DNA from 3 places in the Pseudoalteromonas sp. T1lg24 genome. Region 1 is predicted to be linked to each of the others. Evidence: predicted binding sites of a transcription regulator. Region 1 holds the regulator's gene; each other region holds the start of a gene.
What was found. The regulator FliA, encoded in region 1, starts transcription of late flagellar genes. The targets are predictions, from matches to a motif close to CTAAAGNTNNNNNNNNNNNNGCCGATA.

Region 1 (4,243 bases):
TTCTTCTGCTGGCGCTTCAGCTACCGGTGCTTCATCTGCGCTTTCAGGCTGACTAAGTCTATGTAGTTCTGCCAATAACTGCGGGTCAGCAGGATCGGGCTGAGCGCGATTTTGAATGTGAGCAAACATTTCATTGATGGTATCAAGTGCCTGTAAAATCACATCCATTAATTCAGGAGTAACCCTGCGTTGGCCTTGTCGTAAAACATCGAAAATATTTTCTGCGCCGTGACATGCATCGACTAGCTCTGTCATAGACAAGAAGCCAGCGCCCCCTTTTACGGTATGAAACCCTCTAAATATCGCATTCAGTAAATCAGCATCTTCTGGATTATTTTCCAGTTCAACTAACTGTTCTGAGAGCAACTCTAAGATTTCACCGGCTTCGACTAAAAAGTCTTGTAAAATATCTTCATCGACATCAAAGCTCATGCATTTTTCTCCGATTAGAAGCCCAAACTAGACAGCAGATCGTCTACTTCATCTTGACCTGAAACCACATCTTCACGTGATTCAGCATTTATAATTGGACCTTCAGCTACTTGGTCTAATTCACCATCAGCAACCATTTGTTGTTCTTGTTGTATTGTCGTTTCAGGCGATTCATCATGTTCTACAGGTGTGCCAAACACGGTTAACATATGAATCAGGCTATCCTCGACTTCGCGGACAAGCTCGATTACGCGTCGAATAACTTGACCTGTGAGGTCCTGATAACCCTGGGCCATGAGCACTTCTGTCATTAATGCATTTAATTTATCAGAATTTGTTTTTGCTTCGTCCATAAAGCCGTTTAGCTCATGACATAACACTTTAAACTCACCAACTTTAAGATCTCGCGACATTAATTTGTCCCATTTGGGCTTAATATTGTTGAGACCTGTTTGCAAGTTATCGGCAATAGGCAGCGATGCTTCAACGGCGTCCATCGTTGTATTCGCAGCTTGCTCTGTCATTTCCATAACATAATTGAGACGTTCTTTTGCGTCAGGAATAGACTCAGTTGTTAACGCCGATAAAGTGGTATCAAGTTGAAAATTTTTCAATGAATCATGCAGTTGACGAGTTAGTTTGCCTACCTCACCAAATAATTCATCTTGCTCAATTGCCGTAACTTGCTTTAGCAGCTCTTGCGCTTGTTGTTGCTCATCGTTTTCAAGAAACGCAACTAGCTGCTTAGCTTGTTCTAAGGTAATTTGAGGCGCAGCACTTGCTGACATAAACCTCTCCTTCCCGTTAGCCTAAACGCTCAAAAACTTTATCAAGCTTTGTTTTAAGCGTTGCTGCTGTAAATGGTTTAACGATATAACCGTTTACACCTGCTTGCGCTGCAGCAATGATCTGCTCTTTTTTGGCTTCCGCAGTTACCATTAGTACCGGTATGTGTTTTAGACTGTCATCCGCGCGAATCGCGCGCAGCAAATCTATACCTTGCATACCTGGCATATTCCAATCCGTAACTACAAAGTCAAACTCTTGGTTTTGCAGCATTGGTAGCGCAGTGCTACCGTCGTCTGCTTCTTGCACGTTTGTGAAACCAAGATCTCTTAACAGGTTTTTAATGATTCTTCTCATCGTTGAAAAGTCGTCAACTACAAGAATTTTCATGTTTTTATCCAAAATATCCTCCAGTGAGGTATGCACCTAATTGTTTACTTACTACTTTTATTCTATATCCAGTCATGGACTTTTGCTTTAAGGCGCACCATGGCCTGACTATGTATTTGGCTCACTCTTGATTCACTCACTTCAAGAATTAGCCCAATTTCTTTTAAATTCATTTCATCATTGTAGTAAAGTGACAGCACTAACGCTTCTCTTTCTGGCAAAGTTTGTATTGCCTCTACTAACGCTTTATTAAATTTATCCTGTTGAATATCAACTAATGGATTTTGTTCTTTATTGCCGAGCCCTGCGTCGATGACATCTTCATCAACACCGAGATCTTCAATGCCGATAATTTTACCATTGCTTATATCCCTTAGAATATGATGGTACTCATCTAACGTAATATCAAGTTTTTCAGCTACTTCACTGTCTTTTGGTTCACGTCCGAGTGATGATTCTAGCTGATTGATGACTGCGGCGACTTCACGGGCGTTTTTATGTACTGAGCGAGGTACCCAGTCTCCTTTACGCGTTTCATCAATTATTGCACCGCGAATCCGAATACCCGCATAGGTTTCAAAGCTCGCACCTTTACTGCCATCAAAGTTCTTAGCAGCCTCAATGAGTCCTATCATGCCCGCCTGAATGAGGTCTTCGACAATAACGCTCGCCGGCAGACGCGCTAAAATATGGTAGGCAATGCGTTTAACCAACGGCGTATGCTGTTCGACAAGTTGCGATAATTGATTTTGATTAGCATAGGCAGCGGTTCTTTTCATAGGCGTTCCTAATTACTAACCAGTTTCTCAATGAAAAACTCTAGGTGTCCTGACGGCTGATTTGGAATTGGCCAGCTCGCCGCTTTAGTTGCAAGTGCTTTGAACGCAATTGCTGCAGGCGATTTTGGAAATACGTCAACAATGGTTTTTTGTTTACGAATCGCTTTTCGAATATTTTCATCAAATGGAACTGTTGCGACTAGCTCAAGCGATACATCTAAAAAGCGGTCAGTTACTTTTGATAATTTTGCGAAAAGCTCTTGGCCTTCTTTTAAGCTGCGTACCATGTTCGCAACTATTTTAAATTTGTACACACCGTGCTCACGGCTTAACACTTTAATCAGTGCGTAAGCATCGGTTATTGATGTTGGTTCATCACACACAACAACAAGCACATCTTGTGAAGCGCGAGAGAAACTAAGCACCATATCTGAAATACCGGCCGCAGTGTCAACGACTAGTACATCATAGTGTGAGTCTAATTCGCCAAAAGCGCGAATTAGGCCAGCGTGTTCAGATGGTGTTAATTCCACCATGTTTTGAGAGCCAGATGTCGCAGGTACAATTTTCATACCATACGGCCCTTCAACTAAGATATCTTCGAGGTCACATTCACCTGAAAGCACGTGAGAAAGGTTACGCTCTACACGCAAACCCAGCATTACATCACAGTTTGCTAAACCCAAATCGGCATCGAGTACCAGTACTTTTTGGCCTTGCTGAGCCATGGCGATTGCCATGTTTAGAGAGACATTGGTTTTACCAACTCCCCCTTTACCTCCAGTTACCGCAATTACTTTTACAGCCTTGTTGTTGTTTTTCATTTTCCGCAGGCCACTAGCTTGATCTAATTCTGGGTTAATCATACATTCCTACTGCTTGATGCGCCATGCTTGATGCACGTCTTGCTTGCGCGTTTGTTCGTTTTGCATACAACTGCTGAGCTTTGCTGACCAATTTTTCCGCATTTGCCACACGAATGTCCTCTGGTACACGCTGCCCATTGGTAAGATAGCCTATTGGCAGACGATTTTGAATGGCTACACTGATAATTTCACCTAAACTTAGACATTCATCAAGTTTTGTGAAGATACAACCACTTAACTGTACCTGTTTGAACTGTTTAATCGCCTCTTGCTGTACTTCAAGCTGTGCTGTTGAACTTAACACAAGGTAACTGCGAATATCTACTCGGCTATTGCGCATTAAGGTGTTAAGTTGCTCAGTCAAACGTATATCTCGTTGGCTCATTCCTGCTGTATCAATTAATACTAGACGCTTATTTCTTAAATGATAAAGAATTTCAGTGAGTTCTTCTGCATTTTTAACTTGCTTTACTGGGCAGCCAATAATACGACCATAAGTCGATAATTGCTCATATGCGCCAATACGATAAGTATCTGTTGTGATTAGCGCGATATTGTTGGCGCCAAATTTTTGTGCGCCAAGTGCAGCTAGCTTGGCCACGGTCGTGGTTTTGCCAACGCCCGTAGGACCAACTAAGGCATATACACCACCACGACGCAAAATTTCGTTATTCGCCGTGTATAGTTGTTTGCTCAGCATATTAAGCGTTTCTTGCCACGCTTGACGCGGTGCAACGTCATCTGGAATAAAACACGCGAGCTGGTCCGCTACTGCCTCACTGATACCCATACCTTTCAAACGGTCGAGTAAAAGAGCACGAGTTGGGTCACGGCGCGCCATATCTTCATTCATTAAGCCAGAAAGTTGGTGCTCAAGTAACTGTCTGATCGAAGCCATTTCATCACGCATCGCTTGCATTTCATCAAGCGACTGAGCTTGGTTGCCATAACTGCTTTGTTGCTTTGGCTTAGCAAAGCTATCGAGGGCAT
Region 2 (4,243 bases), 130 kb from region 1:
GGTGGGTGCAGATGCTGTACAAACTATCGGCTTTAGTATGAAGAGTGTAGGCGGAACAGCTGCGGGTAATAGCTTAACGGCAAACGGCGGTTTCACACTTTCAGGTATCGCAGGAGCTGCGTCAACTGTAACAGGTAAAACTCTACACGGTGCGTCGTCGGATGGTGCTTTAATTGGTACATCTCAACAATCAGTATTGTCATCAATCGACTCTGATTACGATGCGTCAGGTACATTTGCGACAGTATTTACTGAAACAGGTATTTCAGTATCAACACAAGCGAATGCGCAGCAAGTTATGGCTGGTATGGATGCGCTAATAGCAGTAGTTGATAAAAAGCGTTCAGAGCTTGGTGCGGTACAAAACCGATTCCAATCAACTATTCGTAACCAGTCGAATATTGGTGAAAATTTAAGTGCAGCTAAATCTCGTATTAAAGATGCAGACTTTGCGCAAGAAACAGCGGCATTAACGCGTAACCAGATTTTACAGCAAGCAAGTCAAACAATCTTGAGCCAAGCTAACCAGCGTCCACAGGCGGCATTGAGTCTACTAGGGTAATTTAAGAGAAATGCCCTTATCAAATGGGGTAGTAGATAAGGGCATTAGAAACGGATATTTAAAGCGGAGGCAACTGCTATAAAACATCCAAACAAGTAAGTATAAGAAACCCTAAGGTCTCTCGTACTAAATTGATTAAGCAAATATAGTACCAATTATAAAACAAGTTTTTTGACGTCGCTATATTTCACCCTTACTTTCGTATTCTCTTTTTAAAAGGTTCCAACAATGGAACCTTTTTTTGTTTTTATCTTTTATGGCATAGATATTGAATTAAATTTATTCGAACAAGATATGTAGGAAAATTCGGAATACTTTTGCCGCTTAGCATACCTAAAGGCAAATATTTTCCTAAACCCTAGAGGCAATGTTGCAAGAAGTGCGTTGCACTGTGTTTATCGGGTTATTTATATCTAACCAATATAAAAAGAGATAGAGAGAGTAAGGTTATGGCTTTATATGTAAATACAAATGTAAGCTCACTAAATGCCCAGAGACAACTAGAACGCTCTGGGGGGGATTTGGACACCGCATTTAAACGTTTGTCTTCAGGCCTACGTATTAACAGTGCTGCAGACGATGCGGCAGGTCTACAGATTTCAGATCGATTACAATCACAAATAATGGGTTTAGAGCAAGGTAATCGAAATGCAAATGATGGCATTTCACTAGCTCAAACCGCTGAAGGCGCGATGGAAGAACTTACCACTATGTTTCAGCGAGTAAGGACACTTTCTCAACAGGCGGCTAATGGCTCAAATACAGATGAAGATCGTCTTGCTCTGCAAGAAGAAATTCGTCAATTAATGGATGAGGTTAACCGTGTAGCTTCAGATACAACGTTTGGTGGTCAGAATTTGCTTGACGGTTCATATGAAGCTAGTTTCCAAGTAGGCGCTGATGCAGTGCAGGTAATTGGTTTTAGTATGAAAGAGGTTGGTACAACCGATAATGGTGCCAATTCTCTGACGGCGAATGGGGGCTTTACGCTATCAGGTATTGCAAGTATTGCATCTGCTGTTACAGGTAAACCGTTACATGGCGCAGCTTCCGATGGCGCATTAATTGATTCAGTTCAACAAGCAGTACCTTCATCGCTTGACTCTGATTACACAGCGACAGATACATTCGCCAGCGTTTATACCGAGACAGGTATCTCTGTATCGACTCAGGTTGGCGCACAAATGGTAATGGCGGGCATGGATTCGCTGATCGCTGTTGTCGACAAAAAGCGCTCTGAGCTTGGTGCGGTGCAAAACCGTTTCCAATCGACAATTCGAAACCAATCAAATATTGCTGAAAACCTAAGTGCCGCTAAATCACGTATTAAAGATGCAGATTTTGCGAAAGAAACGGCATCATTGACTCGTGCGCAAATCCTTCAACAGGCAAGCCAGACTATTTTAGGTCAGGCGAATCAGCGTCCGCAGGCTGCATTGAGCTTATTACAAGGCTAATAATAAGCCATATAAAAAAACCTCCTTTATGGAGGTTTTTTTATGCCTGAAAAAATATTTTAAAAAAAGCTAAAGCTTTTTGTTCAGAAGTCGATACTCCAGTTAGAACACCTAAATTAGGATTCTAAATTGGGTTCAATTATTGAGTAGGGGTACTTAATTATTGAACGCTTAAGTTAATAAAGCGGAGGCAATTATGGCTTTATATGTAAATACAAATGTGAGCTCATTAAATGCTCAAAGACAGTTAAGTAAGTCTGAATCTGGTCTAGATACATCTTTCCAGCGATTATCGTCTGGTTTGCGTATTAATGGTGCGAAAGATGATGCGGCTGGTCTACAAATTTCAAACCGTTTAACTGGTCAAATTAATGGTTTGGGTCAAGGTATTCGAAATGCAAACGATGGTATTTCACTATCGCAAACTGCCGAAGGTGCGATGGAAGAAATTACGTCGATGTTCCAGCGTGTACGTACACTTTCGCAACAAGCATCAAACGGTTCAAATACTGATGAAGACCGTCTAGCGCTGCAAGAAGAAATCCGTCAATTGATGGATGAAGTAAATCGTGTTGCGTCTGATACAACGTTTGGTGGTACTAACTTACTTGACGGTTCATATGAAGCGAGTTTCCAGGTGGGTGCAGATGCTGTACAAACTATCGGCTTTAGTATGAAGAGTGTAGGCGGAACAGCTGCGGGTAATAGCTTAACGGCAAACGGCGGTTTCACACTTTCAGGTATCGCAGGAGCTGCGTCAACTGTAACAGGTAAAACTCTACACGGTGCGTCGTCGGATGGTGCTTTAATTGGTACATCTCAACAATCAGTATTGTCATCAATCGACTCTGATTACGATGCGTCAGGTACATTTGCGACAGTATTTACTGAAACAGGTATTTCAGTATCAACACAAGCGAATGCGCAGCAAGTTATGGCTGGTATGGATGCGCTAATTGCAGTAGTTGATAAAAAGCGTTCAGAGCTTGGTGCGGTACAAAACCGATTCCAATCATCAATTCGTAACCAATCAAATGTTTCAGAAAACTTAAGTGCAGCTCGTTCACGTATTCGTGATACTGACTTTGCAACAGAAACTGCAGCATTGACACGTAATCAAATCTTACAACAAGCAAGTACTTCAATTCTAAGTCAAGCAAATCAGCGTCCTCAAGTAGCATTGTCGCTATTAGGGTAATGCAAAATGATTGGCGGAAGTAGCATCGAGAGGCTACTTCCGCTGGTTAGTGTATAATTGAATTAGGTACATATGAATCGGAGGGGGATATGCAGAATATTAGCTCAATGGCTGAAAACTCTGTGATTTCGGAGTTAGTACCAAATAGTAATGTAAAAGAAGATGTTGGCACGGAAACTGTATCTAAAACGCAACAAGTTGAGGAAGTAGTTGAACCAAGACCGAGCACTGAAGCTGAGCGCGCATCTTTTTTTGAAGACATACGAAAAAACTTAGAGAAAATAAATCAATTCATTCCAATTCAGTCAACGAATTTAGTTTTTGAGTTTGATGAATTGGGTGATCCACCCATTATCAAGGTTGTCGATAAAGATAGCAGTGAAATTATCCGGGAGATACCGCCCAGAGAGTTTAGCGAAATGGCTAAAGCTTTAGATGAATTTGCCGATAAGTTAAACAGTAGTGCTCTGATTTTTGATTCAGTTGTATAGTAAGAAGTTATATTTTGGAGGTTTTACATGGCGTCTATTACATCATTAGGTGTTGCATCAGGGCTCGATCTTGAGGCAATTGTCAATGCATCGATTAACGCTGAAAATGTTCCAAAAATGGAAGCGTTTATTGCCAGAGATGAAGCTATTCAAGTAGAGCTGTCTGGTGTAGGGGCTATTAAGTCGGCGCTTAAACAGTTTCAAGAAACGCTAGAGAAATTGGCTGATATCGATAATTTTAATAATCGGACAGCTAGTATCAAACAGCCAGCTTCTGGAGATGCAATATCCGTTACCACTACGTCAGGCTCTACGGCAGGTAACTTTAATGTTGAAGTAACGCAGTTGGCGCAAGGTTCGAGAGCTGTTTCTGATGCAGGGTCGTCTTACTCATCGTCAACTGATGTAGTTACTGCAAGTGGTGGTCAATTGACTTTTACTGCTGGTTCTAAAAGTTTCGATGTAACGTTGGATGCAGGAGCGACACTTGAAGATTTACGCACCGCAATCAATGATGCAAGTACAAATTTTGGCG
Region 3 (4,243 bases), on a different contig from region 1:
GCCAAATAATAGGTGGTTTTTTCATTCTTAAAAATCTCAGCGTACACTTGTACGCTAAAATAGTTTTATATGGCCTTTTTATCAAGTGAATTCGACAAAATTCATAAATATTTTTTCTGTGGTAAACTGCGTGCAAATTAGATGGGGGACGTATGTCGGGTATTCGCGCACAACAAAAAGAAAAGACAAGACAGGCTTTAATTGCAGCGGCTTTTAACCAGCTGAGTGCTGAGCATAGCTTTTCGAATCTAAGTTTACGTGAGGTCGCACGTGAAGCGGGAATTGCACCTACGTCTTTTTATCGCCACTTTAAAGATATGAATGAGCTTGGGTTAACCTTAGTTGATGAAGCAGGCTTGATGTTGCGTCAATTGATGCGTCAGGCTCGCCGCCGTATTGAAAGCGGTGGCAGTATTATCAATATATCTGTGTTGACGTTTATGGAGTTTATTGATGAGTCGAGTAACCAGTTCCGTTTATTATTGCGAGAGCGTTCGGGTACATCAAAAGCTTTTAGGGCGGCAGTTGCTCGTGAAATTAAGCACTTTATTCTAGAACTCGCGCATTATTTAGAAAACGAGACTGGTTGTGATGCTAATCATGCGTATATACAAGCAGAAGCAATGGTTACGTTAGTATTTAACGCAGGCGCTGAAGCGCTTGATCTCACTAAGCCACAGCGTGAGCAACTTACCGAGCGTATTATTTGGCAATTGCGTTATATTGCTAAAGGGGCATCAAGCTATACCAAAGAAAAAAAAGCAGCTAAATAGCTGCTTTTTTTGATGGATGTTTTACTTGCGCGTTAAAAATACGCCGGATTCGATATGATGGGTATACGGGAACTGATCAAAAATGGCAAAACGCGCGATGGTATGAGTTTCAGTTAGTTGCTGCAAATCTCTTTCCAGCGTATCTGGGTTACATGAAATATAGATAATGTTGTCATATCCTTGCACTAAATCAGTGGTGTCTTTATCTAAACCTGCACGTGGCGGATCAACTAATATACTTTGACAGTTGTAACTTTTAAGGTCGATTCCGTTTAAGCGGGAAAACTCTTTTTCACCATTCATTGCCATAGTGAACTCTTCACTCGACATACGGATTATATCGAGGTTGTTGATTTTGTTTTCGGCAATATTAAATTGCGCGGACTTAACCGAAGACTTGGAAATTTCGGTGGCAAGTACGCGATTAAAGCTTGGCGCTAACGCAATTGAAAAGTTACCGTTACCACAATAAAGTTCCAGCAAGTCGTTATTAAGAGGTTTTGAGACATCAATTGCCCACTCGAGCATTTGCTCGTTTAGCTTGGCGTTTGGCTGAGTAAAGCTATTTTCAACTTGCTGATAAACAAGTTCACGATTATCTACATTCAGCTTTTCGATGACATATTCTTCACCAAGCACAATTTTTTGCTTGCGAGCTCGGCCAATAAAATCGATATTGAACTCTTCTTTTAGTAACGCCTTTAGTTTATTAGCCTCGTTTACCCATTCGTCATCAAGTTGCTTGTGATAAATCAAGCTAACAAGAATTTGCCCGCTTAATGTCGACAAATAATCAATTTGGAAGAGTTTACGACGTAAAATTTCATTCGGCTTTAGCAGATCTAACAAACGTGGCATTAATTCACAAATTAATGGTGCTGCAGGATCAAACTGATCAACTCTGATTTTCTCTTTTGTTTCTGGGTCAAACATAATGTGAAATAAATCTTCACCTTCATGCCACACGCGAAACTCAGCACGTTGTCTGTAATTTTTTGCTTCAGACGCAAATACTTCTAATTTTGGCGCGTTAAACTGCGCAAATTGTTGGCTGATACGTTGTTCTTTTTCAGCAAGTTGTTCGTCGTATTGTGAAGTATCTATTTGAATTACAGGCATATGCTTTTTAACCTCTAGTGTGCGAGTCGCGCTATTGTAGGTTGTGGTTTTTCTTTGTCCAGTTATAGCATAGAAAAAATGTGACATACTTATACTGACTCACTTAAATAGCGAATCATTTACGCGGGCTTTTTTGATTGCTAATCACGTTATTATTTATCGATTTAGAAGGGCTGCATCAGAAAACTCCGCCTCACAATATCGAATAACATACTTAACTAAGTGGGCATTACCATTATAGAAGGAAAACGAATAGTGCTTAAATTAATGATTAACACTTAAGTTGTTCACTATTTGGTCGATAAGTAGGCATTCTGAAATGGAGGCAATGATTATGAAAGTGGGTGGATTGGGGTATCAACCTGAAAGCAAGTATGGTTTTTCTCAAAATAAACCAAACGAAATAGCACAAAACGCATCGTCTAAAGACGTTTTTACCATGTCTCAACGACTAACAATTGCAAGTCAGATCTCGTATCAGAAAATGATGGGAGCAATGCCATTTGAAAGTAAAGTTGAGCCTACCAAGCCTGAAGACTTATTCGACTTTGAAGAAATTGCAAAGAATGTATTATCTTTTGTTAAAGGCGCTATTTTAGGTGCGAAAGCAGACGGAGCTGATAATGACAAGCTTACCAACATGTTTGAGCAAGCACGCAAAGGCGTCGAACAAGGAATTGGAGAGGCTGTTGAGGAATTAAAAGACAGTGAGCTGTATACCGACGAAATTGAGCAAGGTATTGAGAAAAGTCGAGAGTTAATTTTTGACGGTTTGGATGAGTTTGAGCAATCGATATTCAACCCAGACAAAAAAGGTCCTTCTGATGCCGCTTTTAATGGTCAAAACTTTTATCAGTTAGATAATGGTGCAAGCTTTGAAATTAAAACAGCTGAAGGTGATATTATTAAGCTTACTTATAATAGCCAGTTCAGTTCATCAGAGCAGTTATCATATAACAAGAGCGAAGAAGGCGAGTCGTTGAGTTATTCGTCTACTCAGTCGAGTTCTCAAGCTTACTCATTTTCAGTCGAAGGTGATTTGAATGAAGATGAAGTAGCAGCAATTAATGAACTTATGTCAGAATTGCAAGAAGTTAGTAACGAGTTCTTTAATGGCTCCCTTGATGAAGCGTTTGAGCAAGCAAAAAATCTAAACTTGGACTCTCCTCAATTGGTGGCCATGTCGATGAACTTGCAGCAAACAGAAGTTAGAGCAAGTGTGCGAGAATACCAAACGACGCAACCAGGTCGAGAAATTGCTAAGCAATTTGAACCAACAAATGAAGGGCTAAAAGAAAGTTATGACAAAGCGAAGCCACTCAATATTGAGAATCAATTGACGCAATTATTAACTTGGTTGAATCAACAGCAGGCTAATAAAGAGAGTCTGTTGGATTACAGTACTAGCTTTTTTGAACAGCTAAATCAAAAGCAACAAAAAGAAAGCTAGGCCATCGCTTGTGAATTAAAAAATCTATGGCAAACTACTCGGGTTAATAACGTATTAGGTCGGGTAGTTTGGCTAAGCACATTGTTGTATTTGATTCTGGCATTGGTGGCACATCGGTACTTGAACATATTCAAGCGAGTTTACCGAGTGCAAAATTCAGTTATCTTATGGACAACAAATACCTGCCGTACGGAAAACGCTCTTCTCAATTTTTAACGCAGCGTATCACTAGTCTGTTAACTCAATTTATGAAAGAAATTGAGCCTGTCGATATTCTAGTTGTTGCCTGTAATACCGCGAGCACACAAACATTAGTGCAACTTCGCGCACAATTTGATTTTCCAATAGTAGGCGTTGTACCAGCAATTAAACCAGCTGCAGAGAAATCCCTAAGCAAAAGAATTGGCGTATTAGCAACGCCGGCCACAGTTGCAAATGAATACACCGCAACATTAATTGATGATTTTGCAAGAAGCTGTGAAGTTGACTTATATGGTTCTAGCGAACTAGTAAGGTTAGCTGAATACAAGTTCTGGTTTAATACATTAGATATGCAAGCGTTAGCTAAAGAACTCGATAAACTAGCAATAAATAGTGAAATTGATCACTTAGTTCTGGGGTGTACGCATTTTCCAATTATCGCAAATGAACTTAAACAGTTAATAAGGCATGATTTACAACTACTCGATTCTGGTGAGGCGATCGCGAATCGTGTATCGAGTCTCATTGGCGAGTGTAATGTAGAAGATAATAAAAAGCAGCCGGTAGATTATTATGCTACGGCTGCTTTAGAACAGACTAAATTACAAATCTCAGTGATTAATGATTAACACTATCATCCAAAGAATTATTGTCATCTGACTTTTGTTTCGCTTCACGTACTTTTAAGGTGCGCTGTTGA

Region 2: a site for FliA is predicted at 2,089-2,115, ahead of C2M30_RS04130 (flagellin N-terminal helical domain-containing protein). Genes of this name have one in related genera too.
Region 3: a site for FliA is predicted at 2,170-2,196, ahead of C2M30_RS01155 (DUF5610 domain-containing protein). Genes of this name have one in related genera too.

Annotation. Positions count from the first base shown of each region.
Region 1 is NZ_PQCB01000006.1:110,596-114,838, forward strand. Features, by position in the region: gene C2M30_RS03455 (chemotaxis protein CheA) at 1-432, opposite strand, end outside; gene C2M30_RS03460 (protein phosphatase CheZ) at 447-1,220, opposite strand; gene cheY (chemotaxis response regulator CheY) at 1,237-1,620, opposite strand; gene C2M30_RS03470 (RNA polymerase sigma factor FliA) at 1,671-2,387, opposite strand; gene C2M30_RS03475 (MinD/ParA family ATP-binding protein) at 2,396-3,253, opposite strand; gene flhF (flagellar biosynthesis protein FlhF) at 3,246-4,243, opposite strand, start outside.
Region 2 is NZ_PQCB01000006.1:240,187-244,429, reverse strand. Features, by position in the region: gene C2M30_RS04140 (flagellin N-terminal helical domain-containing protein) at 1-562, shown strand, start outside; partial or broken gene C2M30_RS22105 (flagellin N-terminal helical domain-containing protein) at 1,012-1,594, shown strand; partial or broken gene C2M30_RS22100 (flagellin) at 1,741-2,019, shown strand; gene C2M30_RS04130 (flagellin N-terminal helical domain-containing protein) at 2,216-3,217, shown strand; gene C2M30_RS04125 (flagellar protein FlaG) at 3,307-3,708, shown strand; gene fliD (flagellar filament capping protein FliD) at 3,736-4,243, shown strand, end outside.
Region 3 is NZ_PQCB01000002.1:69,447-73,689, forward strand. Features, by position in the region: gene C2M30_RS01140 (acyl-CoA desaturase) at 1-25, opposite strand, end outside; gene fabR (HTH-type transcriptional repressor FabR) at 153-773, shown strand; gene trmA (tRNA (uridine(54)-C5)-methyltransferase TrmA) at 795-1,892, opposite strand; gene C2M30_RS01155 (DUF5610 domain-containing protein) at 2,212-3,342, shown strand; gene murI (glutamate racemase) at 3,411-4,172, shown strand; gene C2M30_RS01165 (RNA recognition motif domain-containing protein) at 4,162-4,243, opposite strand, start outside.